Regions from separate parts of the Streptomyces sp. NPDC044984 genome, predicted to be linked through region 3. Evidence: riboswitches for the same ligand, from Rfam matches in the RefSeq annotation. Region 3 holds a riboswitch; each other region holds the start of a gene.

Region 1 (9,823 bases), on a different contig from region 3:
AGGACGGTGGTGCCGAGGTCGTGGACCAGGCGCTGGAGGACCGCGAGGACCTCCTCCGCCGCCGCGGGGTCGAGGGCGGACGTCGGTTCGTCGAGGACCAGCACCCGGGGGTGCGGGGTGAGGACCGAGCCGATGGCGACGCGCTGTTGCTGGCCGCCGGAGAGGGTGGCGAGGGGACGGTCGCGGAGGCCGGCGAGGCCGAGGAGGTCCAGGGTCTCCTCCACCCGGCGGCGCATCACGGCCGGAGGGAGTCCCAACGACTCCATGCCGTAGGCGAGTTCGTCCTCCACGGTGTCCGTCACGAAGTGGGAGAGCGGGTCCTGGCCCACCGTGCCCACGACGTCGGCGAGTTCACGCGGCTTGTGGGTGCGGGTGTCGCGGCCCGCGACCGTGACCCTGCCGTGCAGGGTGCCGCCGGTGAAGTGCGGGACCAGGCCGCTCACCGCGCCGAGCACCGTCGACTTGCCGACGCCGGACGGGCCGACGAGCAGGACCAGTTCGCCCTCGGGGACCTCGAAGTCGACGCCCCGGACGGCGGGTTCGTCCACGCCGTCGTACGTCACCGACACGTTCTCGAAGCGGATCACGTCGTCGGCTCCTTGCGGGTGTGCGACGCCTCGGGGGCGGGGGTGACGAAGGCGGGGAGCAGGCCGATCAGGACGGCCGCCGCCGACCACAGGGGAAGCGTGGGCGCGACGAGCGGGACCACACCGGGGTGCAGGGCCGCCGGATCGCGGGACGCGGCGAGGGTCAGGAGGGCGGCCACGGCGACTCCGGACGCCGTGACCAGCCAGGCGCGGGCGTCCCAGGGGTCCGGGCGGTAGCGGGTGCGCAGGGTGCGTCGTCCGCCGAGCCACAGGCCCGCGAGGGCGGCGGCGACACCGGCGAGGAGGACGGGGAGGCCGTAGGCGCCGCCCTCGGCGGTGAGCAGCCCGTACGTCCCGGCGCAGACGCCGAGCAGGCCGCCGAGGGTGAGGGCGGCGGTGGTACGGCGGACGGCGGGGGGTACGTCGGCGGTACGGCCGTATCCGCGCGCGTCCATCGCGGCGGCGAGGGCGACCGAGCGTTCCAGCGCGCCCTCCAGGACCGGGAGTCCGACCTGGAGCAGGCCGCGGACGCCCTTGTCGGGCCGGCCCCGCAGCCGGCGGGCGGCACGCAGGCGCTGGACGTCGGCGACGAGGTTCGGGGCGAAGGTGAGGGCCACGACGACGGCCACGCCGAGTTCGTACAGGGCACCGGGGAGGGACTTGAGCAGGCGGGAGGGGTTGGCGAGGGCGTTCGCGGCGCCTACGCAGATGAGGAGGGCGGCCAGGCGGAGGGCGTCGTACAGGGCGAAGGTGAGGGCCTCGGCGGTGACCTCGCCGCCGAGGCGGATGCCCTGCGCCCAGTCGGGGAGGGGGACTTCGGGGAGGTGCACGAGCACGTGCGTGCCGGGGATGGGGGAGCCGAGGAGGACGGCGAAGGCGAGGCGGACGAGGAGGACGGCGAGGGCGAGTTTGACGAAGGCGCCGTAGGAGCGGGACCAGGGGGCGTGGGGGCGGCGGGTCGCCACGACGTAGGCGGAGACGGTGATGAGGAGGGTGAGGAGGAGGGGGTTGGTGGTGCGGGTGGCGGCCGTGCCGAGGGAGAGGGCCCAGAGCCACCAGGCGCCGGGGTGGAGGTGGGTGCGGTGCCGTTGGACGTACCCGGGGGTGGGTTGCTCCGCCGGCGCTTGCCGGGTGCCGCTGCGCCCACCCGTGCCGCCCTGGGGGTGCCTCCCAGGCCCTTTCGGGCCCTGGGGGAGGCACGACTGCCCGCAGCTGCGCGGGCACGACTGCCCGCAGCTGCGCGGGCACGACTGCCCGCAGCTACGACGCACGGCGGCGGGCCTGCCAGAGGGCTGCTGTTCCGAGGAGTACGACGACGGCGATTCCCGCTGCCAGGCCGATCGACGGGCCGGAGTCGTCCGACTCGGTCTTCTCCTCCGCGGGAGCGGCGGGCTGCTTTGCCGCGACCTGTTCCCCGCAGCCCTTCTTCGGGTAGCCCGCTATCGCGCACAGCAGGGCGTTGGTGTCGTAGCGGAGGGGTTCGGCGATCGTGGCCAGGGCCTCGGCGGTGGTGGCGTCCTCGGGGACCCGGGCGCAGGCCGTACGGGCCGTCGGCGGGGTTTCGCCGGACGGGGCGTCGGCGGGGGTGCCGAAGTCGATGACCAGGGCCACGCGTTTGCTGCCGTCGGCCGCCGGGGTCTTCGCGCAGATGGTGTCGAAGTCGGCGGTGCCCCGGGGCTTCGCCGCGTCGGCGGAGTTCTCGCTGACGGAGAAGCGGAAGCCGTGGACGTCGCCGTCGGCGGGGCGGGCGAGGGACGGGCCCTGGGTGGCGTACGTCCACGCCGTGCCGTTCCGCTCCCAGAAGGACCAGTAGCGGTAGCCGACGGCCTGGGCCTGGCCCGCGCCCGCCGGCAGGGGCAGGAGCGCGGCCAGGAACAGGACGGTGGCCCGGCGGATCACGGCTGCTGCTTCTTCGCGCGGCCGCTGATCAGGAAGCCGATGCCGATGCCGGCGACCAGGCAGACGCCGACGAACCACCAGACGCCGAAGCCGGAGTCGGACTCCGACTCGTCCTTCTTCTCGTCCTTCTCGGCCGACTTCGTCTCCGCGCTCTTCCCGGCGGCGGCCGGGCCCGTCGCGCCGAGCTGCTTCACGAGGTCCGTCCCGCCGAAGTCGCGCGGGTCGGCGCCGGTGGCGTGGGCGGCGAGGATCAGCTGGGCGTAGGCGGCGGGACCGCTCTTGGTCGCCCAGTCGGCGGCGTTCTTCTCCAGCCAGGCCAGGGACTTGCCGGCCTGCTCCGCGGAGCCCTGCGCGGCGAGTGCGACGACCGCGTCGGCGGTGTTGCCGTAGTCGGGCTGGTCCTCGGCGCCGGGGAGGGCGGAGGTGAGGTGGCCGTCCTCGGCGAGGGCGTCGGCCAGGTACGCGGCGCCGTTGGCGGCGGCCTGCTCGGGGCCGTCGGCCTTCTCGCAGGCGGCTGCCTTCGCCTCGCCCTTGCCGGGCTCGACGGCCAGGCCCGCACCCAGCGAACCGAGCACGCCCGCCGCCGTCGCGTCCGCGTTGGCGACCAGTCCGCCCTTCTTGTCCGGCTGGAAGGCGAAGGCGCCCGCGCCGTCGCCCTCGCAGGGGAGCGCCAGCGTCAGCAGGGCGTCGTAGGGGGACTTGCCGTCCTTCTTCACCTCGGCCGGCTTCTCACCGGTGGCGGCGAGCGCGCCGATGACGACGGAGGTGGAGTTGGTGTCGCTGGCGCCACCCGCGACGTAGCCCCAGCCGCCGTCCTCGTTCTGCGCGGACTTCAGCCAGCCGACGGCCTTCTTCGTGACGTCGTCGTGGCCGCCGAGCGCGGCGAGGGCCTGGACGGCGGCGGCGGTCTGGTTGGTGTCGACCGTCGTCTTCGCGTCGCACGCCTCGGCGGTGTCGGCGCGGTACGGGGCGAAGGAGCCGTCGGCGCACTGCTGGCCGGCCAGCCAGTCGACGGCCGCCTTCGGCGGCTCGACGCCGGCCGTGTGCTGGGCGAGCAGGGCGAGCGACTGGCGCCAGACGCCGTCGTACTGCGGGTCGCCGTCGCCGTACAGGGCGGAGGGGAGCGGCGCCCGGGACGGTGACGGGGACGGGGACGTGTCGGCGGCGGCCGGAGTGGCGGCGCCGATCACGGCGACGGCGGCCAGGACCGCTGCGCTGCGGCGAACATTCATGATCGGCGGGTGCCTTCCCTGCAGGAGGGCCGGGCAGCGCGGGACACCCCGGCGGCTCGGCTCCGTATGCCTCGACGGTGCCGTGCACCGGCGGAGCGCCGGGCACGTGAGCCGGTCACGGACCGTGCGGGGCAGTCCGGCTCACCGTCTTCGGCGGACGGTTCACGGTTGCGGGTCAGCGCCGGAATTGCACCGGCTTCCCCCCGTACGGTGTGATGACGACGCCGACACTCTACCCGCCCGTAGGGAAGGGGCCAGGGGTGGCTTCGGTGAGGGGGGTCACGCGGGCCGTGAGGCGCGCACCGCACCCGCAGCCCCGGAAAAGGGGTGCGGGTGCGGTGGGCCGGGTCAGGACGCCGTGCAGGCGCCGACCTGCGGCGGGGGTGTCGTACCGCCGTTCACGGTGAAGCCGAAGCTGGTCGAGGCCCCGGCCGCGAGCGTGCCGTTCCAGCTGGACCGCACCGTCATGACGGTGCCGCCGCTGTCCCAGGTGGGTGAGCCGTTCCAGACGGAGACGACCTTCTGCGGGGCCGTCATGGTGACGTTCACGCTCCAGGCGGTGATCGGCGAACTGCCCGCCGTGATCGTCACCTTGCCGTTTTGACTTGCTCCTGGGCTGAAGCCCGAGGATTCTGGCCTTCTCGACCTTGCTGTGCTGCTACGCGGCACGGACATCGGTCGGGAATCCGTGGCTTCCTGTTTCTTCGCGCTGTGCCGGGATCGCTCCCGGTCTTACCGGCGCTCCGCAGGCCGATACCGCCAGTCCGGCGGCCGTTTCGATGTTGATCGCGGCGTTGTGGTCCCGGTCGTGGACGGTACCGCAGGCCGTGCAAGTCCATTCCCGGATGTTGAGGGGTTTGGGGCCGTCCACGGTGCCGCAGACGTGGCAGGTCTGGGAGGTCGGTTCGAACCGGCCCACCTCGACCAGGGTTCGGCCGTACCGCTTCGCCTTGTATCCCAGCATGCCGGTGAACTGTGCCCATCCTGCGTCGTGCACCGACTTGGCCAGCCTGGTACGCGCCAGTCCCTTGACCGACAGGTCCTCCACCGCGATTCCTTGGTTCTCGGAGATCAGCCTTGTGGAGAGCTTGTGGTGGAACTCACGGCGTGCGTCGGTGACCTTCGCGTGGGCTCGGGCAACTTTCAGGCGGGCCTTGTCACGGTTGTTGCTCCCTTTCTGTTTGCGGGACAGCTCCCGCTGGGCCTTCTTCAGCTTCTTCTCCGCACGCCGCAGGAAACGCGGGGAGTCGATCTTCGTGCCGTCGGAGAGGACGGCGAAGTGCGTGAGGCCGAGATCGATGCCGACGGTGCGGTCCGTCTCGGGCATCCGCGCCCGGTCGGTGACAGGGTCGGTGTCGACGACGAAGGACGCGAAAAACCTCCCAGCGGCGTCCCTGAGCACGGTGACGGACGACGGCGTGGCGGGAAGGACGCGAGACCACTTCACCTTCACCGCGCCGATCTTCGGCAGGCTCAGCCTGCCACTGCCGGTGATACTCCAGCGGGCGTTGGCGGTGAACCGCACCGACTGCCGCGCATCCTTGCGCGACTTCAATCGGGGCGCGCCCACCCGGGCGCCCTTGCGGGTGCCCTTGAGGGAGGCGAAGAAGGCGCGGTACGCAGCCTCCGCGTCCCGCAAGGACTGCTGGAGCACCACCGCGGACACGTCCCCCAGCCAGGCTCGTTCCGCTGTCCGCTTCGCCTCGGTGATCAGTTTCCGGGACAACCCGGCAGCCGTCGGGAACGGCCAGCCGGCCTTGCGGGCGTCTTCACGGGTACGCACCGCGTCGTTGAACACGACACGCGCACACCCGAACGCCCTTGTCAACGCGACCCGTTGACCGGTATCCGGATACAACCGGAACGCATAGCGAAGCTGCACACGAAGATCGTACGAACAAGCCAACCCAGCCGGAACCGGGAACACCCGTTCCCCACCTCCCCCTGCTGGCTCAGCGGGCGTCCGCGGCCTCCGGGGTCGTCAGATCCATCAGGCGGCACGCCGTCTCTATGTCGACCCTGACCTGGGCGATGGAGGCGCGGCCCGAGAGCCAGGTGATCAGGGCCGAGTGCCAGGTGTGCTCGATGACCCGGACGGCCGAGAGCTGCTCGGGCGTGGGATCGGTGAGCTCCATGGCGTCCAGGATGATCCTCGTGGTCTGCCGCGAGACCTGGTCGACCTCCGGGCTCACGCTGCGGTCCGCGAACGTCAGGGCGCGCACCATCGCGTCGGCCAGGTGCGGCTCCCGCTGGAGCGCGCGGAAGGCCCGCATCAGGGTTTCGGCGACCCGCTCGGCCGGGGTCTCACCGGCCGGCGGCTTCTTCCGCAGCGTGCCGTGCAGGGTCTCCAGCTGGTCCTGCATGGTCGCGACCAGGAGATGGATCTTGGACGGGAAGTAGCGGTACAGCGTGCCGAGCGCCACCTGCGAGGACTCCGCGACCTCGCGCATCTGCACCGCGTCGAAGCCGCCCCGGCCGGCCAGCTGCGCGCACGCCCGCAGGATGCGGCGCCGGCGCGCCTCCTGGCGCTCGGTGAGCGGGGAGGCCGGGGCGGGGCGCGCGGTGCCGGCCTCCGTCGCCGCCGCCTTGCCCGCCGTGTCCGCCTTGGCTGCCCTGGCCGCCTCGTCCCTGTTGGCTTCCGTAGGCATGGGTCCCGTCCGTGACAGTCGGTGAGGGTGGATGATCAGACAGCATGGCATGCCGTCCGTCGTGGCGTGAATCACCTGATCCGCTGCTGCCAGCACCCTTACCTGCCGGTAGATTCGGATCCTCCGAACGATCAACTCTGAAACTTGTTCTAGATGAGCGTCCCGGCATAATCTCGCGTGACCGTGCAGGGAGAAGGGGGCCCAGAGTGACCGCTGAGGCCAGTCAGGCCGGGCCCTCGCAGGGGCCCGCATCCGACGGCTTGCGACCGCTCCGCATCGCACTCCTCACCTACAAGGGAAACCCGTTCTGCGGCGGGCAGGGCGTCTACGTACGCCACCTCTCCCGCGAACTCGCCCGCCTCGGACACCGCGTCGAGGTCATCGGCGCCCAGCCCTACCCCATACTCGACGTCCTCGACGAGGGCCGTGACGGGCCGGGCCTGACCGAACTGCCCAGCCTCGACCTCTACCGCCAGCCGGACCCCTTCCGCACCCCGAGGCGCGACGAGTACCGGGACTGGATCGACGCGCTCGAGGTCGGCACGATGTGGACCGGCGGCTTCCCCGAGCCGCTGACGTTCTCCCTGCGCGCCCGCCGCCATCTGCGCGCCCGGCGCGGCGACTTCGACGTCGTCCACGACAACCAGACCCTCGGCTACGGCCTCCTCGGCGACCTCGGCGCCCCCCTGGTGACCACCATCCACCACCCCATCACCGTCGACCGGCGGCTGGAACTGGACGCCGCCGAGAACTGGCAGCGGCGGTACTCGGTGCGCCGCTGGTACGCCTTCACGCGGATGCAGAAGAGGGTGGCGCGCCGCCTGCCGTCCGTGCTCACCGTCTCCGGCAGCTCCCGCCAGGAGATCGTCGACGACCTCGGCGTACGGCGGGACCGCGTCCACGTCGTCCACATCGGCGCCGACACCGAGCTGTTCGCGCCCGATCCGTCGGTGCCGGTCGTACCGGGCCGGATCGTGACCACGTCCAGCGCGGACGTGCCGCTGAAAGGGCTGGTCTTCCTCGTCGAGGCGCTGGCGAAGGTACGCGCCGAACAGCCCGGGGCGCACCTCGTCGTGGTCGGCAAGCGGCCCGCGGAGGGGCCCGTCGCGCAGACGATGGAGCGGTACGGCCTCGAGGACGCCGTCGAGTTCGTCAAGGGCATCTCGGACGCCGAACTCGTCGACCTGGTGCGGTCGGCGCAGGTCGCGTGCGTGCCGTCGCTGTACGAGGGGTTCTCCCTGCCGGCCGCCGAGGCCATGGCCACGGGCACCCCGCTGGTCGCCACGACCGGCGGGGCGATTCCCGAGGTGGCCGGCCGCGACGGGGAGACGTGTCTCGCCGTACCGCCCGGCGACGCGGGGGCGCTGGCCGCCGCGCTGACCCGGCTGCTCGGCGACCCGGAGCTGCGCGCCCGGCTCGGGGCGGCCGGCCGGGAGCGGGTGCTGCGGCACTTCACCTGGGCACGCGCGGCCCAGGGCACGGTGGCCCACTACCGCGAGGCGATGGCCCGCGCGGGCCGGGACACGGGCGCCGCCCGCGCGGTGGAACCGGCTCCGCGCCGCCCGGCCCCGACAGCCGCAGACGTCCTCCCGGACACGGGCGCCGTACCCGTGGACACAGCCGACACCTCCGACCGCGAAAGCAGGGCCACGTGCTGACCGTCGACTTCTCCCGGTTCCCGCTCGCCCCGGGCGACCGCGTCCTGGACCTCGGCTGCGGGGCCGGCCGGCACGCCTTCGAGTGCTACCGGCGCGGCGCGCAGGTCGTGGCGCTGGACCAGAACGGCGAGGAGATCCGCGAGGTCGCCAAGTGGTTCGCGGCGATGAAGGAGGCCGGGGAGGCGCCCGCAGGGGCCACCGCCACCGCCATGGAGGGCGACGCCCTCGCCCTGCCCTTCCCCGACGAGTCCTTCGACGTCGTCATCATCTCCGAGGTGATGGAGCACATCCCCGACGACAAGGGCGTCCTCGCCGAGATGGTGCGCGTGCTCAAGCCCGGCGGCCGGATCGCGATCACCGTGCCGCGCTACGGACCGGAGAAGGTGTGCTGGACGCTGTCCGACGCCTACCACGAGGTCGAGGGCGGCCACATCCGCATCTACAAGGCGGACGAGCTGCTCGCGAAGATCCGCGAGGCGGGCCTGCGCCCGTACGGCACCCACCACGCGCACGCGCTGCACTCGCCGTACTGGTGGCTGAAGTGCGCGTTCGGCGTGGACAACGACAAGGCGCTGCCGGTGCGGGCGTACCACAAGCTGCTGGTCTGGGACATCATGAAGAAGCCGCTGGCCACCCGGGTCACGGAGCGGGCGCTGAACCCGCTGATCGGCAAGAGCTTCGTGGCGTACGCGACCAAGCCGCACCTGCCGCGCGCCGCGGCCGGGACCGGGGTCGAGACCGGGGCCGAGGCGGACGCCACGTGACGACCCCCCGGACCGAACACCTGGTCCTGCCCGGGGTCCTGACCGCAGGGCAGGCCGCCGCGACCGTCGCCGGCATCCTCGCCGTGCAGCGGGAGGACGGGGCGATCCCCTGGTTCCGGGGACACCACCTCGACCCGTGGGACCACGTCGAGGCCGCGATGGCCCTGGACGCGGCGGGCGAGCACGCCGCCGCCGAGCGGGCCTACCTCTGGCTGGCCCGGCACCAGGTGGCGGACGGCTCCTGGTACGCGGCCTACGCCGACGGCGACCCGCTCGACGTCACCGACCGGGGCCGGGAGACCAACTTCGTCGCCTACGTCGCGGTCGGCGTCTGGCACCACTACCTCTCCACCGGCGACGACACGTTCCTGGACCGCATGTGGCCGGTGGTGTACGCGGCGGTGGAGTTCGTGCTGCGGCTGCAGCAGCCCGGTGGGCAGATCGGCTGGCGGCGCGACGACGACGGCACGCCCACCGCGGACGCGCTGCTCACCGGCTCCTCCTCCGTCCACCACGCGCTGCGCTGCGCGCTGGCCGTCGCCGAGCAGCGCGAGGAGCCGCAGCCGGACTGGGAGCTGGCGGCGGGCGCGCTGCGGCACGCGATCCGGCACCACCCGGAGCGGTTCCTCGACAAGGACCGCTACTCCATGGACTGGTACTACCCGGTGCTCGGCGGCGCGCTCACCGGCGCGGAGGCCAAGGCCCGGATCGAGGAGGGCTGGGACCGCTTCGTCGTCCCCGGACTCGGGGTGCGCTGCGTGGTGCCCAACCCGTGGGTGACCGGCGGCGAGTCGGCCGAACTCGCCCTGGCGCTCTGGGCGACGGGCGAGTCCGACCGCGCGCTGGAGGTGCTCCAGTCGATCCAGCACCTGCGCGATCCGGAGACCGGCCTGTACTGGACGGGCTACGTCTTCGACGACGACGCGATCTGGCCGCGCGAGCTGACCACCTGGACCGCCGGCTCGCTGCTGCTGGCGGTCGCCGCCCTCGGCGGCCACGAGGCCACCTGCGCGGTCTTCGGCGGCGACCTGCTGC
Region 2 (9,823 bases), on a different contig from region 3:
CCTGGACGAGTGGGGTCTGGGCGGGCGGTCCTTCGGGACCTGGGTCACCTGGTTCCTGCTCGGCGGCGACCTGTACACCGCGTACACGTTCGTGGCCGTACCGGCGGCGATCTACGCGGCGGGCGCGGCCGGCTTCTTCGCGGTGCCCTACACGATCCTGGTGTACCCGCTGATCTTCACCTTCCTGCCCCGGCTGTGGTCGGTGTCGCACAAGCACGGGTACGTGACGACGTCCGATTTCGTGCGCGGCCGGTTCGGCTCGAAGGGGCTGTCGCTGGCCGTCGCGGTCACCGGCATCCTGGCCACGATGCCGTACATCGCGCTCCAGCTGGTCGGCATCCAGGCCGTGCTGGACGTGATGGGCGTCGGCGGCGGCGAGGACACCAACTGGTTCGTCAAGGACCTGCCGCTGCTGATCGCCTTCGGTGTGCTGGCGGCGTACACGTACTCGTCGGGTCTGCGGGCCCCCGCGCTGATCGCGTTCGTCAAGGACACGCTGATCTACATCGTGATCGCCGTGGCGATCATCTACATCCCGATCAAGCTGGGCGGCTTCGACGAGATCTTCGCCTCCGCGCGGGAGGCGTACAGCGAGACCAACCCGGCCACGGGCGCGCCGCGCGGTGCGCTGGTGCCGGGCGAGGCGGGCCAGTGGACGTACGCCACGCTGGCGCTGGGCTCGGCGCTCGCGCTGTTCATGTACCCGCACTCGATCACCGCGACGCTGTCCTCGCGCAGCCGTGAGGTGATCCGCCGCAACACCACGATCCTGCCGCTGTACTCCCTGATGCTGGGCCTGCTGGCGCTGCTCGGCTTCATGGCGATCGCGGCCGGGGTCAAGGTCAGCAACGGCCAGCTGGCGATTCCGCAGCTGTTCGAGAACATGTTCCCGGACTGGTTCGCGGGCGTGGCGTTCGCGGCGATCGGCATCGGCGCGCTGGTACCGGCGGCGATCATGTCGATCGCGGCGGCGAACCTCTTCACCCGCAACATCTACAAGGACTTCATCAAGCCGGACGCGACGCCGAAGCAGGAGACCCAGGTCTCCAAGGTCGTGTCCCTGCTGGTGAAGGTGGGCGCGCTGGCCTTCGTCCTGACCATGGACAAGACCGTCGCCATCAACTTCCAGCTGCTCGGCGGCATCTGGATCCTGCAGACCTTCCCGGCGCTGGTGGGTGGCCTGTTCACCCGCTGGTTCCACCGCTGGGCGCTGATCGGCGGCTGGGCGGTCGGCATGGTCTACGGCACGGTCGCCGCGTACGGGGTGGCCTCGCCGACGCAGAAGCACTTCGGCGGGTCGTCGAAGGAGATCCCGGGCATCGGCGAGATCGGCTACATCGGCCTCACCGCGTTCGTGATCAACGTCCTGGTCACGGTCGTCCTGACCTTCGTCATGAGGGCCGTCAAGGCGCCCGAGGGCATCGACGAGACCAAGCCGCAGGACTACACGGCGGACGCGGGTGACCCCGGTGTCCAGGTGGAACTTCCGCCGGCCACGGCGGGCAGCAGCCACTGACGCCCGCGACGCGGGACGACGGGCCGCCGGAGGAATCCGGCGGCCCGTCGTCGTACCCGTCCGGCACACTCCCCCCCATGGACATCGTCATCCGGCCGGTGGAGCCCGGCGAGCACGGGGAACTCGGTGAGATCACCGCACAGGCCTATCTGCTGGACGGGCTGCTCGACTTCGGGGAGAGCGACGCGTACCTCGGTGAGCTGCGGGACGTGGCGAAGCGGGCGGCGACCGCCGAGGTGCTGGTCGCCGTGGAGAACGGGGCGGTGCTGGGCGGGGTGACCTTCGTGCCGGGTCCCGGCCCGATGGCCGACCTGGCCGGGCCGGGCGAGGCGGAGATCCGGATGCTCGCGGTCGCCCGCGCGGGCCGCGGCCGGGGCGCCGGGGAGGCCCTGGTGCGTGCCTGCGTCGACCGGGCGCGGGCCGCCGAGGGGTGCGTGCGGATCGTGCTGTCGACCCAGCGCCCCATGTGCTCCGCCCACCGCGTCTACGAGCGGCTGGGGTTCACCCGCAGCCCGGAGCGCGACTGGAACCCCCTGCCGGACCTGGACGACATCACTCTGCTCACCTACGAGTTGACGCTCTGACACCTTCGCGACACAACATATGGGGTTGGCGGCGGCACCCGACACAAGATGTATGCTCGTGCTCGCTGTCGTCGCAGGGGAATCCGGTGCGAATCCGGAACTGTCCCGCAACGGTGTACCCATGCCCGCGTACGCGTGTGCCTGGGCGTCAGTCCGAGGACCTGCCGACAGTGCGCCCGGCCGTCCGGTCCGGGTGCCTGGACGTCCGGGCCTCGTGGAATGGGCCGGTGGACGCGACGCCGCGTGCGCTCGTGTGCTGCCCCCTGCCCGCTTCGAGGCCCCGTGCCGAGCGAGGGAGAGCCCCACGTGACCATCGCGCCAGCCGATCCGGCCTCAGCGATCGACGTGACCGAGGAGAGCGGCGGCCCCGGTGCCGCGCTGCTGCGGACCCTGACCGAGCTGACCGCCGACCTGCCGGACGCCGACCCCGGCCGGGTCGCCGCCGCCGCGCTGCGCGGCCGGTCCGCTTCCGCCGACGAGGCGGAGCTGCGGGAGCTGGCCACCGAGGCGGCGGCCGGGCTCATCTCCGAGGACCCGGCCTACTCCCGGCTCGCCGCCCGGCTGCTGACCCTCTCCATCCGGGCCGAGGCCGCCTCACAGGGCGTCACCTCGTTCACCGGGTCCGTCGCGACCGGGCACCGCGAGGGCCTGATCGCCGACCGGACCGCCGGGTTCGTCCGGCTGCACGCGGACCGGCTCGACGCGCTGATCGACACCGGCGCCGACGACCGCTTCGGCTACTTCGGCCTGCGTACCCTGCACAGCCGCTACCTGCTGCGGCACCCGCTCACCCGCAAGGTCGTCGAGACGCCCCAGCACTTCCTGCTGCGGGTCGCCGCCGGACTCGCCGAGGACGACAGCGCGCGCTCGGTGGACGAGGTCGCCGCGCTGTACGGGCTGATGAGCCGCCTGGACTACCTGCCCTCCTCCCCCACCCTGTTCAACTCCGGCACGCGGCACCCGCAGATGTCGTCCTGCTACCTCCTCGACTCCCCCAAGGACGAGCTGGACTCCATCTACGACCGCTACCACCAGGTCGCCCGCCTCTCCAAGCACGCCGGCGGCATCGGCCTGTCCTACTCCCGTATCCGTGCCCGGGGTTCGCTGATCCGCGGCACCAACGGGCACTCCAACGGCATCGTCCCGTTCCTGAAGACGCTCGACGCCTCGGTCGCCGCCGTGAACCAGGGCGGCCGGCGCAAGGGGGCGGCGGCGGTCTACCTGGAGACCTGGCACCTGGACATCGAGGAGTTCCTGGAGCTGCGCGACAACACCGGCGAGGACGCCCGCCGTACGCACAACCTGAACCTCGCGCACTGGGTGCCGGACGAGTTCATGCGCCGGGTGGAGGCCGACGCGCCCTGGTCGCTGTTCTCCCCGGCGGACGTGCCCGAACTGGTCGACCTGTGGGGCGAGGAGTTCGACGCGGCGTACCGGGCCGCCGAGGCGAAGGGCCTGGCGAGGAAGACCCTCCCGGCCCGCGAGCTGTACGGCCGCATGATGCGCACCCTCGCGCAGACCGGCAACGGCTGGATGACCTTCAAGGACGCCGCCAACCGCACGGCGAACCAGACCGCCCAGCCGGGCCACGTCATCCACTCCTCGAACCTCTGCACGGAGATCCTGGAGGTCACCGACGACGGGGAGACGGCGGTCTGCAACCTGGGGTCGGTCAACCTCGGCGCCTTCGTGGAGCAGGGGGACATCGACTGGGAGCGCCTCGACGAGACGGTGCGCACGGCAGTGACGTTCCTCGACCGGGTCGTCGACATCAACTTCTACCCGACCGAGCAGGCGGGCCGCTCCAACGCCAGGTGGCGCCCCGTCGGTCTCGGCGCCATGGGCCTGCAGGACGTCTTCTTCAAGCTGCGGCTGCCCTTCGACTCCCCGGAGGCGAAGGCCCTGTCCACGAGGATCGCCGAGCGGATCATGCTCGCCGCGTACGAGACCTCCGCCGACCTCGCCGAGCGGGACGGCCCGCTCCCGGCCTGGGAGAAGACCCGTACCGCCCGGGGAGTACTGCACCCCGACCACTACGACACCGACCTGACCTGGCCGGAGCGCTGGGCGGCGCTGCGGACGCGGATCGCCTCCGTCGGGATGCGCAACTCGCTGCTCCTGGCGATCGCGCCCACCGCCACCATCGCGTCGATCGCGGGCGGATACGAGTGCATCGAGCCGCAGGTGTCCAACCTGTTCAAGCGCGAGACGCTGTCCGGGGAGTTCCTCCAGGTCAACTCGTACCTGGTGGACGACCTGAAGCGGCTCGGCGTGTGGGACGCGCGCACCCGTGAGGCGCTGCGCGAGGCGGGTGGCTCGGTGCAGGACTTCACCTGGATCCCCGAGGAGGTGCGCCGGCTGTACCGCACGGCGTGGGAGATCCCGCAGCGCGGTCTGATCGACATGGCCGCCGCCCGCACCCCGTTCCTGGACCAGGCGCAGTCGCTCAACCTGTTCCTGGAGACGCCGACCATCGGGAAGCTCTCCTCGATGTACGCGTACGCCTGGAAGCAGGGCCTGAAGACCACGTACTACCTGCGCTCCCGCCCGGCGACCCGGATCGCCCGCGCGGCGGCCCGCACCACCGTCCCCGTTCAGCAGGCGGCCGACCCCGAGGCCGTCGCCTGCTCCCTGGAAAACCCCGAGTCCTGCGAGGCCTGCCAGTGACGACCACCAAGAACCTGCTCGACCCCGGCTTCGAGCTGACGCTCCGTCCCATGCGCTACCCCGACTTCTACGAGCGCTACCGGGACGCCATCAAGAACACCTGGCACGTGGAGGAGGTGGACCTCCACTCGGACGTGGCCGACCTGGCGAAGCTCAGCCCGGAGGAGCAGCACCTGATCGGCCGGCTGGTCGCGTTCTTCGCGACGGGCGACTCGATCGTGGCCAACAACCTGGTGCTGACGCTGTACAAGCACATCAACTCCCCCGAGGCGCGGCTGTACCTGTCGCGGCAGCTCTTCGAGGAGGCGGTGCACGTCCAGTTCTACCTGACGCTGCTCGACACCTACCTGCCCGACCCGGACGACCGGGCGGCGGCCTTCGCGGCCGTGGAGAACATCCCGTCCATCCGGGAGAAGGCCGAGTTCTGCTTCAAGTGGATGGACTCGGTGGAGCAGATCGACCGGCTGGAGACCCAGGCGGACCGCCGCCGCTTCCTGCTCAACCTGATCTGCTTCGCCGCGTGCATCGAGGGCCTGTTCTTCTACGGGGCGTTCGCCTACGTCTACTGGTTCCGCGGCCGGGGTCTGCTGCACGGGCTGGCGACCGGCACCAACTGGGTGTTCCGGGACGAGACGATGCACATGTCCTTCGCCTTCGACGTGGTCGACACCGTGCGCAAGGAGGAGCCGGAGCTGTTCGACGAGGAGCTCGGGCAGCAGGTCACCGACATGCTGCGCGAGGCGGTCGAGGCGGAACTGCAGTTCGCGCGCGACCTGTGCGGGGACGGGCTGCCGGGCATGAACACCGACTCGATGCGGCAGTACCTGGAGTGCGTCGCCGACCAGCGGCTGGTGCGGCTGGGCTTCGCGCCGGTGTACGGCTCGGAGAACCCGTTCTCCTTCATGGAGCTCCAGGGCGTCCAGGAGCTGACGAACTTCTTCGAGCGGCGCCCGTCCGCGTACCAGGTCGCCGTGGAGGGCACGGTCGACCTGGACGAGGACTTCTAGGCGGTCGTGCGCCCGGGCGCCGCCCCGCCGTCACGCCGCTCGCGCGGTGCGGCGCGGGGCGGCGCCCGTCTCCGGGCGTGACGCCGCCGGCCCCTCGCGGTGCCCGGCGGCGGCGCGGGCGGCCTCGGCCCGCTCGATCTGCCGGTCGATCCGCCGCTCGCGCGCGATGCCGATCAGGGCGGGCAGGGTCATGAAGAGGAACAGGCCGAGAACGGCCACCATCGCGATCAGCGCTTCCCGCTGTGTCGTATCCATGGACACCACTGTCGCGCCGGACGCTCCTTACCGGCAGTGGCAGGACTGCCGTACGCCCTCGATTTACTGCCAAGGACGCGGCACACTGGAGCCATGCTCCGGAACGTGGCCGCCGTCCTCCTCGACGGTGTGAATCCCTTCGAACTCGGCGTCGTCTGCGAGGTCTTCGGCGTGGACCGCAGCGACGACGGCCTACCGGTCTACGACTTCGCCGTGGCCTCGGCCGACGGTCCCGCGGTGCGCACCAACACGTGCTTCTCCCTCCAGGTCGAGCACGGTCTGGAGCGTCTGGAGACGGCCGATCTCATCGCCGTGCCCGCCGGCTCCTCCTACGTCTCCCGGGAGTTCCCGCCCGAACTGCTGGACGCCCTGCGCCGGGGCGTGGACCGGGGCGCGCGGGTGCTCAGCGTCTGCTCCGGGGTGTTCGTGCTCGCCGCCGCCGGACTCCTCGACGGCCGGCGCGCCGCCGCCCACTGGAAGCACGCGGAGGATCTGACCAGGCGGTATCCCCATCTGACGGTCGAGCCGGATGTGCTCTACGTCGACGAGGACCCGGTGATCACCTCCGCGGGCACCGCCGCCGGCATCGACGCCTGTCTGCACCTGGTGCGCAAGGAGCAGGGTCCGGAGGTCGCCAACAAGATCGCCCGGCGCATGGTGGTGCCCCCGCACCGCGACGGCGGGCAGGCCCAGTACATCGAGCGCCCGCTGCCGCGGTCCGGGGGCGACACCGTCTCCGAGGTGCTGGTGTGGATGGAGCGGCACCTCGACGAGGAGACCACCGTCGAGCAGCTCGCCGCCCGCGCCCACATGTCACCGCGCACCTTCGCCCGCCGCTTCCAGCAGGAGACCGGCACCACGCCCTACCGCTGGATCCTGCGCCAGCGGGTGCTGCTGGCCCAGCGTCTGCTGGAGGGGACGGACGAGACGGTGGACGCGATCGCGGGCCGTACCGGCTTCGGCAACGCGGCGGCGCTGCGCCACCACTTCGTACGGACCGTCGGGACCACCCCACACGCCTACCGGCGCGCGTTCAGGGGCCCGGAGGCCGCCTGAACGCGCCGCGCGACCGGTCAGCGGGGCACCGCCCGCAGCATCAGGCCGCGCGGCCGGAGCGTGATGCCGATCCGGGGCCGGGCGTCGGAGCCGGGCGCGTGCTCGAAGCGGTAGGCGGAGGCGATCACCGCGGTGGTGAGCGTGAGCTCGGCCATCGAGAAGTGGTCGCTGGGGCACTTGCGGTTGCCCACGCTGAACGGGCTCATCGCGTACTTGGGCACCTCCCCCGCCCGCTCCGGGAGCCAGCGGTCGGGGTCGAACTCCTCGTGCCGCTCGTACGACCGCCGGTCGCGCTGGATCGCGTACGGACTGTAGATGACGTCCGCGCCCCGGGGAATGCGGTATCCGCCGAGTTCCGTGTCGGTCACCGCACGGCGGGTCAATATCCATACGGCCGGATACAGGCGCAGGGTCTCGACGACGACATTCGCGGTGTACGTCAGCTTCCGGACGTCCTCGAATGCGACCGGGCGGTCACCCACGACGGTTTTCACCTCGTCGCGGATCTTGTCGCCGAGTTCCGGGTGCTCGGTGAGAACCAGGAGGAGCGACATGATCGTGGCTCCGACGGTTTCGCTGCCGGGGGTGAGTATGGCGATGACCTGATCGTGGATCTCCTGTTCCCCTATGGGGTCGCCATTCTCGTCCTTCGCCTCCAGCAAAGCCGTCAGCAAATCGTTCGGCTTTTGACCGCTCGCCCGTCGGTCGGCGACGATCTCGTCGACCAGGACATGCAGATCGGCCAACGCGCGGTTGAATTCCCGGTTGGCCGGAAGCGGAAGCCTGTAGAGCGGTCCGAGCGGTACCACCATGCGCTGGTACATGCCGCTGAACAGCGTGGCGAGGTCGGCGCAGATGCGCTCCGCCCCGGCGTCCATGGAGCTGCCGCGCATCAGGCAGCGGGCGGTCACCCGGACGGCCACGCGGAACGACTCCGCCGTGACGTCCAGCACCTCTCCGGAGCGCCAGCGCTCCACCAGCGCGTACGCCTCCTCCGCCATGATCGGCCCGTACGCGGGGATCGCGTCGAGCTTGAAGGCGGGCTGGATGGTGCGGCGCTGGCGCCGGTGCAGCGAGCCGTTGGCGGTGGCGACGCCCTCCTTGCCGAGCAGGCTCTCCAGGGACTCCCACAACGGTCCGGCGATGATGTAGTCGGGGCTCAGCGCCACCGCCCCGGTGAGGGCGGGGGTGGTGACGGCGTACACCGTCTTCGGTCCGAGCTTGAGGCGCACGACGTCGCCGTGGTCACGCAGCCGGGACATGAAGGACAGCGGATCGCGCGCCAGTTTCCAGCCGTGGCCGAGGACGGGGACTCCCCCGCCGGCCACGGGAGGCTCGCGCAGCGCGGTCCCCTCGGCCGTTTCGGGGTTCACGGACTCGACGGTCATGACTCACCTGCCGTTTCGTTGTCGACGTACGGGGGTGTGGACCGGTCGTCCCAGCTGTCGACCCGGTACCGGCCGGACTCGTGGTGGAACCAGTAGACGGAGCTGAACCAGTTCCGCATGTTGCCGACGCAGGCGCGTACGGCGGCACTCGTTTCCTTTCCTCCCACCGTGCCGTCGTCGAGGGCGTCCGCGAAGCGCAAGGCGTCCCGTTCGGCGTCCTGGAATTCGCTGATGCATTCCTCGATACGACGCCTCATGTCCGTAATTGCTTCTTCGAGCGTGAGTTTCTCGTGGGCGATGAGGCTGATGCCGAGATTGTGTACCTCACTACCCGCTATTTCCTTCGGCAGTGAACACAGGTCGTTGTACCAGGCGGCGAATTCCTGACTGAGCAGCGCCGCCTTCCGGTAGGCGGGGTTCTGCCGCACCTCGTCCGGTAGTTCACTGCCCGCGCTCGGCTCCAGGAGATCGGTCCAGATCCAGTGCGCGAAGGTGAGCCGGCGAAGTTCCAGGTATTCCTCGACGGTGGGGACGACCCCCTCCGTGCGGTTGTGGAATTCCCGGTCGTACGCCTCGATCACCTCGTGGAAGTGCCGGGCGAACCGGGCGTTCCAGCCGCCCGGCAGGAACGCGTACAGCCGCTCCACGCTGTCCGCGAGCCCCGCCACCACCGGATCCCCGTGGCCCAGGTGGTCACCGGGGCTGTCGAGGGCCCGGTGCAGCAGGTCCTTCAGCCGCCGCCAGGCGGCGGGGCGGCCGCGCACGATGTCGCGGTCGTGCCGGTCGTCCCAGACGAAGAACCACGCGCTGTAGTCCGCTATCGCCTGCAGGACGTCGTCGGGGGCACCTATGTAGTAGCCCGCCATAAGGTCGGTGTAGCACAGGCCATCGGCATATTCCTCCACCTTGTCCGCCGGCATGAGCCGCTTTTCGAGCAGCCACGCCCTGGTCGCCTTCTGAAGCCGGGGCCAATACGGGTGGAGTTGCCGGGGAAACGCCGCCTCGATCACCGGAAGAGACAGCGCCGGTGGAACTGTGATGGTGGTCGGTGTCGATGTGGTGCCGTGTGACAAAGCATGCACGAACAATCCCCTCTCTGCCGCCGGTCGGCGTGCCCCCGCCCCGATCCGGGCGCACGTCGCGCGTATCCCCGCACCTCCATTCAGCACCACAACTGACCGTTCTGGGAACGGATTTGCTTGTTTCGCTGCTACGGAGGGCGCACAGACGAACGGCGCCCGATCGAGAAAGTGCTCGATCGGGCGCCGTCGGCGAGGAGACGGAAGGGGTTCGGAGGCCGGTCAGTCGTTGGCCACCACGGGGTAACGCGGCTCGTTCTCGGCCATCTGC
Region 3 (9,823 bases):
GTAGAAGTTCCGCCCGGTCGGCAGGACGTTGACCAGCCCGCGCGTGGGCGAGCCCGACGGCCCCGCCGGGACGTAACCGCCGTCCAGCGCCCGCAGGATGTGCCCGATCTCGTCCGTCGTCCGGGCCAGCCGGGGCACGACCTCCTCGCACGCGAACCGCACCACGGCCACCGCGTCGGGGAGTTCCGTGCCCAGCGCCTCCCGCACCAGCGCGGGGACCGCGTCGGCCGCCCAGCCGCGTTCCTCCATGCCCTCCGCGATCCGCCGGCACAGCCGCTCCAGCAGGTCGATCGCGTCGGCGCCGGTGCGCGCCGGGCCGTCCACCAGGTCCGTCAGCTCCACCGGCACCTTCACCGGCGCCCCCGGCTCGGCCAGCAGCTCCTTCTCCACCAGCCCGAAGTGCGCGGCCAGCGCCGCCCGCAGACCCGGCAGCGCGTTCGCCTGCCCGCCCCACACCTGCGAGGCGCGCAGCACCGCCAGGACGAGGTTCACGCGCGGCTCGCCGACCGGTCCGCCGCCGAGGACGTGCAGGCCGTCCCTGATCTGCACGTCCTTGATCTCGCACAGATAGCCGTCGATGTGCATGACGAACTCGTCGAAGTCGTCGTCGTCCGGCTGGTCGTCCACATGCAGGTCGTGGTGGAGCTCGGCGGCCTTCACCAGCGTCCAGATCTGCGCGCGCACCGCCGGTGCCTTCGCCGGGTCCAGGTCGGAGACCAGCGCGTACTCGTCGAGGAGCTGCTCCAGCTTCGCGAGATCGCCGTAGGTGTCGGCCCGTGCCATCGGCGGCACCAGGTGGTCGACCACCGTCGCGTGCCCGCGCCGCTTGGCCTGGGTGCCCTCGCCGGGGTCGTTCACGATGAACGGGTAGATCAGCGGCAGTTCGCCGAGCACCGCGTCCGGCGCGCACCCGGCGCTCAGCCCCAGCCCCTTGCCCGGCAGCCACTCCATCGTGCCGTGCTTGCCCATGTGCACGATCGCGTCGGCGCCGAAACTGTTCTCCAGCCAGCGGTACGCGGCCATGTAGTGGTGCGACGGCGGCATGTCGGGGTCGTGGTAGATCGCGATCGGGTTCTCCCCGAAACCGCGCGGCGGCTGGATCATCACCACGACGTTCCCGAACCGGAGCGACGCGAGGACGATGTCGTCCCCGTCGACGTACAGCGACCCCGGCGGCTCGCCCCACGCCTGACGCATCCCGTCCCGCAGCTCGGGATCCAGCTTCTCGAACCAGGCCCGGTAGTCCGCCAGCGGCACCCGCGCGGGCGCGGCGGCCAGCTGCTCCTCGGTCAGCCACTCGACGTCGTGCCCGCCGGCCTCGATCAGCCGGTGGATCAACTCGTCGCCGTTGTCGGGGTATTCGGTCAGGGCATAGCCCGCCTCCCGCAGCGCGTCCAGCACCCGCACCGCCGAGGCCGGGGTGTCGAGCCCCACCGCGTTGCCGACGCGCGAGTGCTTCGTCGGGTACGCGGTGAAGACCAGCGCGAGCTTCTTCTCCGCGTTCGGCTTGTGCCCCAGCCGGGCGTGCCGTACGGCGATCCCGGCCACCCGCGCGGCCCGCTCCGGGTCGGCGACGTACACCGGGACGTCGTCCGGGCCCTGCTCCTTGAAGGAGAACGGGACCGTGATCAGCCGGCCGTCGAACTCCGGGATGGCGACCTGCATCGCCGCGTCCATGGGGGACAGGGCGGCGTCGGACTCCTCCCACGCGGCGCGCGAGGACGTCAGGCACAGCCCTTGCAGCACCGGCACGTTCAGATCGGCCAGCGCCCCGATGTCCCAGGCCTCCTCGTCGCCGCCCGCCGACGCCTGCGAGGCGTGCGTGCCGCCGGCCGCCAGCACGGTGGCGACCAGGGTGTCGGCCTTCGCCAGCAGCTCGTACAGCTCCGGGTCGGCGCCGCGCAGCGAACCGCAGTAGACGGGGAGGGCGTTGGCGCCCCGCGCCTCGATCGCGTCGCACAGCGTGTCCACGAAGGCGGTGTTGCCGCTCAGTTCGTGGGCGCGGTAGAAGAGCACGCCGACGGTGGGACGGCCCTCGACCGCGGTCCGCTCCCCGTGCAGCCCGTACTCCGGCATCTTGCGCGGCTGTTCGAACCCCTCGCCGGTCAGCAGCACGGTGTCCGACAGGAAGCGGGCCAGTTCGGTCAGGTTCTCCGGGCCGCCCTCGACGAGGTACCGCAGCGCCTCCGCGACCACACCGGCCGGCACCGTCGACTCGGCCATGAGTTCCGCGTCCGGCACGGACTCCCCGCCCAGCAGCACCGCCGGGACGCCGGACGCCTTCAGCGCCGCGAGCCCGTCCTCCCAGGCGCGCTTGCCGCCCAGCAGCCGTACGACGGCGAGGTCCGCCCCGTCGAGCAGCGCGGGCAGCTCGTCCGCGACGTCCACGCGGGTCGGGTTGCCGATCCGGTAGGGGGCGCCGGAGGCACGGGCCGCCAGCAGGTCCGTGTCGGCGGTCGACAACAACAACACAGTGCTCATGCGGGCGCTCCCGGTGGGATGAAGGGCAGTCCTTGCGGCGCGCCGGACTCGATGAGCCGCCACAGCGCGTCCGTGTCCGCGTGCTGTTCGATCAGATCGCCGAGCCGGTCGAGCTGCTCCTCGCGCAGCGCGGCGAACGAGGTGTCGGGGGCCGGCACGAAGCGGCGGCCCGCGGCGGCGGCCACCTCGCGCAGGAAGGCCCGCCGGAAACCGTCCGACTCCAGTGAGCCGTGCCAGTGCGTGCCCCAGGTCTGTCCGACCCGGCAGCCGTCCAGGAAGGGTTCACCCCCTGTGACGTCGGCGACGCCGTGATGGATCTCGTACCCCTCGACGGGCTCCCCGAGGGCTTCGCCCGAGGGACGCGTGAGGGTCTTCTCCCGCGCGAACCGCACCCGCACGGGCAGCACCCCGAGGCCGTCCACGTGGCCCCGGCGGCTCTCCACGTCGTCCTCGATGTGCTCGCCGAGGACCTGGAAGCCCCCGCAGATCCCGAGCACGGGCCGCCCCTCGGCCGCCCGCCGCTCCAGCGCCTCCGCCAGCCCGCGCTCCCGCAGCCACTCCAGGGCCCGTACGGTCCCGCGGGTGCCCGGTACGACCACGAGGTCGGCGTCGACCAGCTCCTCGGGGCGGTCCACGAACCGCACCACGACGCCCGGTTCGGCGGCGAGCGCGTCCACGTCGGTGAAGTTGGACATCAGCGGCACCGCGCAGACGGCGACCCGCAGCACGTCCTCGCCGACCGGCGCGGCGACCACGGACTCCCGTACGGCGCCGCGCAGCGACACCCTGAGTCCGTCCTCCTCGTCGATGCCGAGGCCGTGCCGGAAGGGCAGCACGCCGTACGCGCGCCGTCCGGTCAGCCCGCGCAGCATCTCCAGGCCCGGTTCCAGCAGCGACACGTCGCCCCGGAACTTGTTCACCAGGAACCCGGCGACGAGCTCCTGGTCCTCGGGGGAGAGCAGGGCGACGGTGCCGAAGAAGGACGCGAAGACGCCGCCCCGGTCGATGTCGCCGACCACCAGGACCGGCAGTCCGGCACCCCGGGCGATCCCCATGTTCACGATGTCGGTGCGCCGCAGATTGATCTCGGCCGGGCTGCCGGCCCCCTCGCAGATCACCGCGTCATACGTGCCCCGCAACTGCTCCAGACAGTCCAGCACGGTGCCGAGGAGCCGCTGCTGCCGCCCGCCGTGGTACCCGCGTGCGCTCATCTCCCCGACCGGCCTGCCCAGCAGCACCACCTGGCTGGACTGCTCGCCGCCCGGCTTGAGCAGCACCGGGTTCATCAGCGCGGTCGGCTCGACCCGGCAGGCCTGGGCCTGCATGGCCTGTGCCCGCCCGATCTCGGCGCCCTCCCGGGTCACGAACGAGTTCAGCGACATGTTCTGCGCCTTGAACGGCGCGACCTTGACGCCCTGCCGCACCAGCCACCGGCAGATCCCGGCGGTCACGACGCTCTTGCCGGCGTCCGAGGTGGTCCCGGCGACCAGCAGACCCCCACCGCTCACGATGCACGTCCCTTCATGACGCTCCGCGCGAGGACGCAGGCCCCGAGCGCGAGCCAGGCGACCCGCCGCGAGAGCCGTACCGCCCGGTCGATGTCGGACACGGCGACGGCACGCCCGCCGCCGCCCAGCACGGGCCGGTGCTCGACCCGCCCGCCGTAGGAGAGGGTCCCGCCGAGCCGTACGCCGAGCGCGCCCGCGAAGGACGCCTCGACGGGCCCGGCGTTGGGGCTGGGATGCTTCGCCGCGTCCGCGCGCCACGCCCGCACGGCCCCGCGCGGGTCCGGTCCCGCGAGCGCGGCGAGTACGGCGGTCAGCCGCGCCCCGGGCCACCCGGCGACGTCGTCGAGGCGGGCGGAGGCCCAGCCGTAGCGGCGGTGACGGGGGGACTTGTGGCCGACCATCGCGTCCAGCGTGTTGACGGCCCGGAACCCGAGGAGGCCCGGCACCCCGGCGACGGCACCCCACACCAGCGCGCCCACCACGGCGTCGGAGGTGTTCTCGGCGACGGACTCGACCACCGCGCGGGCGATCCCGTCGGCGTCCAGCGCCTGCGGGTCCCGGCCGCACAGGTGCGGCAGCCGCGCCCGCGCCGCCTCGACGTCCCCGGCCTCCAGCGCCCGCCCGATGGTGCGGGCCTCCCGGGCCAGTGAGGTCCCGCCGACGACGGCCCAGGTGGCGACACCGGTCAGGGCGGCGGAGGCGGCGGGGGAGGAGCGTACGAGGCGTGCGGCGAGGCCGCCCAGCGCGACCGTTCCGCCGACGCACACGGCGGTGTGCAGCGCGCCCCGGCCCCGGTCGTCCCGCCACAGCACCCGTTCCACGGCAGCCGCGGCCCGCCCGAAAGCGGCGACCGGATGCCCCCGGCGGGGGTCGCCGAGCAGCAGGTCGCCGAGGAGGCCGGCGGCGGCGCCGTACGCGAACACGCGATCGGCACCCATGGGTCAGCCGGCCGAGGAACCGGAGGGGAGGGCCCCGGGAAGGGGCGGAGCGTCGCTGATCGACCTCGGCAGGCAGCCGCGCATGGCGTTATGTCCTCACTCAGGGTGTCCACGCCCTGGTTCGACGAGACCGGCGGTGAGAGTTCCTGGCTCCCGGGGTGTCTACCCCGGTGACAGTGGCGGGACCGCGCCGGAATCGCACCGGCTTCCTCTCCTGCCGCCGTAGTGGCTGAGGCAGTCCACCACGGCCCCGGAAGGGCCGTCAACTTGCCGTTGACCTGCGAGGCTGAAGTGTGCTGAGGCCCACAGAGGGGCTCCGGTGGGTGAACCGCAGGCGGGGGGTGCGCGGGCGGGGGCGCACACACGCGAGCGGGCGGTGCGGATGCCGAGGCACCCGCACCGCCCGCCGGACGGAGACGATCCGTGATCAGGCCATGATCAGGTAGATCCCGTACCCCACCGCCGCCGCGCACGCCGCGAAGCAGGCGTAGGCGGCGCTGACCGCCAGGGCCGCGGACTCGCCCTGCGCGGCGGCCCGCTCGCGGCGGGACAGGCCGTTGATGCCGAGGGTGAACAGACCCACCAGGGCCACGGTGACCACGAGGCTGACGCCGAAGACGGAACCGAGGGCCGCCCAGTCGATCTTCATGGTGTTCTTCTTCCTTCGTACCGGGACGCGGTCAGACGGTCGTCTTGGCCGACGGGGCCGCCGGGTCGATGGGGGCCGGGGCCGGGATGGTGGCCGAGAGGTCCTCGGCCACGGTGCCCGCCGGGGGCGGGGTGACGGCGGCCATGGCCGTGGTCACCACACCGGCCGGCTCCCCGTCGGCGCCGTCGTGGTCGTTGACGTTGGTGTGGTCGACGACCTCGCGCCGGGAGATCTTCCAGATCGCGGCGCTGGAGGTGATCAGGAAGACGGCCACGAGGGCGGTGCCCCAGTCGCCGAAGCCGCAGACCCACTCGGCGAGCGCCGCGACCAGGGCCGCGGCCGGCAGCGTCAGGCCCCAGGCGACGAACATCCGGGTGGCCGTCGACCAGCGGACGACACCGCCCTTGCGGCCCAGGCCCGCGCCCATCACGGAACCGGAAACGGAATGCGTGGTGGAGAGGGAGAAGCCGAGGTGCGAGGAGGCCAGGATGACCGTCGCGGCGCTGGTCTGGGCGGCGAAGCCCTGCTGCGGCTGGAGGTCGGTCAGGCCCTTGCCCATGGTGCGGATGATGCGCCAGCCGCCGAGGTAGGTGCCGAGCGCGATGGCGACGCCCGCGGAGAGGATGACCCACAGGGGCGGGTCGGAGTCGGGGGCGAGGGTGCCGCCGGCGACCAGGGCGAGGGTGATGATGCCCATCGTCTTCTGGGCGTCGTTGGTGCCGTGGGCCAGGGAGACCAGGCCCGCGGAGGCGATCTGTCCGGCGCGGTAGCCCTTCGCGGAGGCGTTGGCCTCGGCCTTCCGGCCCAGACGGTAGGTCAGCCGGGTGGCGAACAGCGCGGCGACTCCGGCCACCAGCGGGGCGGCGATCGCGGGGATCAGGACCTTGGTGACGAGGACGTCGCCGTGCACCGCGCCGAGGCCGGCGGAGGCGACGGTGGCGCCGATCAGACCGCCCATGAGGGCGTGCGAGGAGCTGGACGGCAGACCGACCAGCCAGGTCAGGAGGTTCCAGAGGATCGCACCGACCAACGCGGCGAAGATGACCTCGGGACGGATGCCGGACTCGTCGACGAGTCCTTTGGAGATCGTGTTGGCGACCTCCACCGAGAGGAAGGCGCCCACAAGGTTCAGTACGGCGGACATGGCCACCGCGACCTTGGGCTTGAGGGCACCGGTCGAAATGGTCGTCGCCATCGCGTTCGCGGTGTCGTGGAAACCGTTCGTGAAATCGAACGCGAGTGCGGTCACCACCACAATCGCGAGGATCAGCGAGAAGCTTTCCATTTACCCAGGCATTCGTTCGAGGTCATTGACTGGTTGAACGTAGGTAACCAGGGTGAACGGAAGATGAACTGGAATGGGCATCGTGGTGACCGTAAGAGGGGGCGGGCGCTCCGCCGGATGGCGCAGCCGCGCCGTGCCGTACGGGAGGCCCCGCGGCGCGGGCCTTCAGGCGCTCCGGGTGAACCTCTCCGTCCGGTCGAGTGAGCCGTCGAGGAGATCCTGGTCACCCGGAAGGGTGCCGCCGCCGTTGTCGTACTGCCGGAAGGTCCACGCCGGCCGGCCGGCGGCCGGTGAGCCGCCGGACCTCGTCGCTGAAGGACCGGATCCAGCCGGTCGGGCGGTGGGCGGGCGGCGGCCGCGGAGACGGGGCGGCGGTGTGTGCTCACGGGCCGTGTTTCCCCCGGAACGGCGACGTGGCGCACGGGAGGCCCGGACGCCGCTGGGAGATCGTCGAACGGCTGACGCTCTCCGGCCAAGGGGAACCGAGGGGGTACGTGCCGGTACGCACCCTTACGGAGGGTCGGCTTCCGGCCTGCGGCGCCCCGGGCCGGGGAGCCGCCTGGCAGGATCGCGGCATGGCTGAGCAGCGGCGGGACGGGCGGGAAGCGGGGGGCGCCGGAGGCGGCGCCCGGGACGTGGGGGAGACGCGGGGGAGACGTGTGCGCGAGGAGGAGGCGCGCGCCTGGGCGGACCTCGTCGGCACCGCGCGCCGGACCGTCGCCGACGGGCTCGTCGTCGGCACCTCCGGCAACGTCTCGGTGCGGGTCGGCGAGACCGTCCTGGTCACACCGTCGGGAGTGCCGTACGACCGGCTGACGCCGGACGACGTGACGGGCGTCGACCTCACCGGCCGGCAGGTCCTCGGCACGCTCGTCCCCACCAGCGAGCTGCCCATGCACCTGGCCGTCTACCGGACCACCGGCGCGCACGCCGTCGTGCACACGCACGCCGTGCACGCGACGGCCGTCTCCACGCTCCTCGACGAGCTGCCGCTGATCCACTACATGGCCGCGGCACTCGGCGGACCCGTCCGGGTCGCCCGCTACGCGACGTACGGCACGGACGAATTGGCCGAGAACATGCTCCGCGCCCTCGACGGCCGCACCGGCTGCCTCCTGCAGAACCACGGCACCGTCACCCACGGCACGACCCTCGCCCAGGCCTACGACCGCACGGCCCAGCTGGAGTGGATGTGCCGCCTCTGGCTGACCGCGTCCTCCGTCCCGGGCCTGTCCCCGCACCTGCTGACCCGGGAGCAGCTGACGGAGGTGGGGGAACGCCTGCGGGGCTACGGGCAGCGAACCAGCCCGTCCGGCGCTTGAGGGCGAGGCCCGCGGGGCCGATGGAGGTCCGGGGCGCAGCCCCGGGGACGACGGGGGTGCCTCCCGCTCGAGCGAAGCCGAGAGTGGGGGAGGGAAGGGGCGGCGGGGGCGAGACGCCCCACCCGCGGCCCCCGCCGGCGTGCCCGTCTCCCGCGGCCGGACGGGACCTGCCGACCGGCCGGCCGTGTGGTGCCCACTGGCCGGGTACACGTTCCGCCATGACACTGGAGAACGTGCGCACTGCCAGAGCGACGGCCGCCGCCGTCACCGCCGTGATAGGGGCCGGCGCCGCCGCGGTGGCCGCCGGCCGGTTCGCCAGCGACGCCGCGCTCAGGACGCCCCCGGGCGGCCCCCTGCCCACCGAACCCGGACTCACCGTCCACGCCACCGCCGCCGGTCAGATCGCCCTCACCAGGGACCTCGCCACCCTGCGGCCCGGACGCCACGGCCTCAGCGGAGACGGTTTCCACGCGGTCGTCGGACCCGTACTGCCCGGCACCCCGGACTCCGCCGACACCGTCGTGCGCCGCCTCGAACGCGTCACGTACGGCACCCTGGAGCCCGGCGACCGCGCCTGGCTCACCCCGAACCTGTACGTCGGCGACCCGGGCGGCGCCCTCGGCCTGGACCACACCGACCTCGAGGTCCCCGGCGAACTCGGCCCCCTGCCCGCATGGTTCGTGCCGGGTGCCCGGGACACCTGGGTGGTCGCCGTCCACGGCCTCGGCACCACCCGGGAACACACCATGAACCTCATGGAGTTCCTGCACCGCCACCGCTTCCCGGTGCTCGCCCCCGCCCACCGGGGCGACCCCGGCGCGCCGCGCTCCCCGGACGGCCTCAGCCACCTCGGCGAGACCGAGTGGCGCGACCTCGACGCGGTGCTCCACCACGCCGTGGACTCCGGCGCCCGGCAGGTCGTCCTGTACGGCTGGTCCACCGGAGCGGCCATGGCGCTGCGCGCCGCCGCCCGCTCCGAGGTGCGCGCACGCGTCGCCGGTCTCGTCCTCGACTCCCCGGTGCTCAACTGGGAGGCGACCCTGCGCGCCCTCGCCGCGGCCCGGCACACCCCGGGCGTGCTGCTGCCGCTCGCGGTCCGCGCCGCCCAGGGCCGCACGGGCCTGTACGGCGACCGCAGGCCCGGCGCCGTCCACCTGGACCGGATCGCGGTCCCCACGCAGATCTTCCACGGCCCCGACGACACGGTGGCGCCGTGGCGGTTCTCCCGCCGCCTCGCCGCCGACCACCCGAACACCATCACCCTGCACACCGTCAGGGGCGCCCCGCACGGCGCGATGTGGAACGCCGACCCGGGGGCCTACGAGGAGGCGCTGCGGCGCTTCCTCACCCCGCTGATGTGACCGCCCGGAGGGAGCACCGGACAGCCGGTGCCGGAGATTCCGTTTATGGCCGTACCAGTGGCCTGAATCCCTCCCGCGACCCCGTCCGGAGCCGAGGCGCGAGCCGTCCCGGAACCCCCGTCGACATTCCGTTTGGGTTTTCGGACCGTCAACCGCGAGACTGCATCCGTGACGTCCCGTATCCCGCGCGACTCCAGGCTCCGACTCGTCCGCCCGCGACCCCTGGCCGCCGCCCCCAGAGCGATGAACCAGCGGCGCTCGCGCCGCCCCGCGCCACGC

Evidence for each region. Region 3 has a riboswitch for cobalamin ahead of AB0A94_RS28065 (cobalamin biosynthesis protein). Riboswitches for the same ligand answer to the same signal wherever they lie in the genome.
Region 1: it holds a riboswitch for cobalamin, as region 3 does, so the genes downstream of both, AB0A94_RS05995 (prenyltransferase/squalene oxidase repeat-containing protein) here and AB0A94_RS28065 (cobalamin biosynthesis protein) in region 3, are expected to answer to the same signal.
Region 2: it holds a riboswitch for cobalamin, as region 3 does, so the genes downstream of both, AB0A94_RS17540 (ribonucleoside-diphosphate reductase subunit alpha) here and AB0A94_RS28065 (cobalamin biosynthesis protein) in region 3, are expected to answer to the same signal.

Annotation. Positions count from the first base shown of each region.
Region 1 covers NZ_JBEZBE010000004.1:105,354-115,176, forward strand. Annotated here, with positions in the region: gene AB0A94_RS05980 (ATP-binding cassette domain-containing protein) at 1-587, opposite strand, end outside; gene AB0A94_RS05985 (energy-coupling factor transporter transmembrane component T) at 584-1,858, opposite strand; gene AB0A94_RS05990 (SCO2322 family protein) at 1,848-2,486, opposite strand; gene AB0A94_RS05995 (prenyltransferase/squalene oxidase repeat-containing protein) at 2,483-3,718, opposite strand; cobalamin riboswitch at 3,827-3,967, opposite strand; partial or broken gene AB0A94_RS06000 (cellulose binding domain-containing protein) at 4,067-4,318, opposite strand; gene AB0A94_RS06005 (RNA-guided endonuclease TnpB family protein) at 4,377-5,600, opposite strand; gene AB0A94_RS06010 (TetR family transcriptional regulator) at 5,671-6,366, opposite strand; gene AB0A94_RS06015 (glycosyltransferase family 4 protein) at 6,573-8,024, shown strand; gene AB0A94_RS06020 (class I SAM-dependent methyltransferase) at 8,018-8,788, shown strand; gene AB0A94_RS06025 (prenyltransferase) at 8,785-9,823, shown strand, end outside.
Region 2 covers NZ_JBEZBE010000014.1:115,303-125,125, forward strand. Annotated here, with positions in the region: gene mctP (monocarboxylate uptake permease MctP) at 1-1,516, shown strand, start outside; gene AB0A94_RS17535 (GNAT family N-acetyltransferase) at 1,594-2,100, shown strand; cobalamin riboswitch at 2,116-2,284, shown strand; gene AB0A94_RS17540 (ribonucleoside-diphosphate reductase subunit alpha) at 2,407-4,767, shown strand; gene AB0A94_RS17545 (ribonucleotide-diphosphate reductase subunit beta) at 4,818-5,774, shown strand; gene AB0A94_RS17550 (hypothetical protein) at 5,805-6,029, opposite strand; gene AB0A94_RS17555 (helix-turn-helix domain-containing protein) at 6,123-7,085, shown strand; gene AB0A94_RS17560 (cytochrome P450) at 7,103-8,473, opposite strand; gene cyc1 (epi-isozizaene synthase) at 8,470-9,555, opposite strand; gene def (peptide deformylase) at 9,775-9,823, opposite strand, start outside.
Region 3 covers NZ_JBEZBE010000029.1:78,161-87,983, forward strand. Annotated here, with positions in the region: gene cobN (cobaltochelatase subunit CobN) at 1-2,481, opposite strand, end outside; gene AB0A94_RS28060 (cobyric acid synthase) at 2,478-3,989, opposite strand; gene AB0A94_RS28065 (cobalamin biosynthesis protein) at 3,986-4,927, opposite strand; cobalamin riboswitch at 5,048-5,186, opposite strand; gene AB0A94_RS28070 (hypothetical protein) at 5,355-5,576, opposite strand; gene AB0A94_RS28075 (inorganic phosphate transporter) at 5,608-6,861, opposite strand; gene AB0A94_RS28080 (class II aldolase/adducin family protein) at 7,437-8,183, shown strand; gene AB0A94_RS28085 (alpha/beta fold hydrolase) at 8,417-9,544, shown strand; gene AB0A94_RS28090 (hypothetical protein) at 9,788-9,823, shown strand, end outside.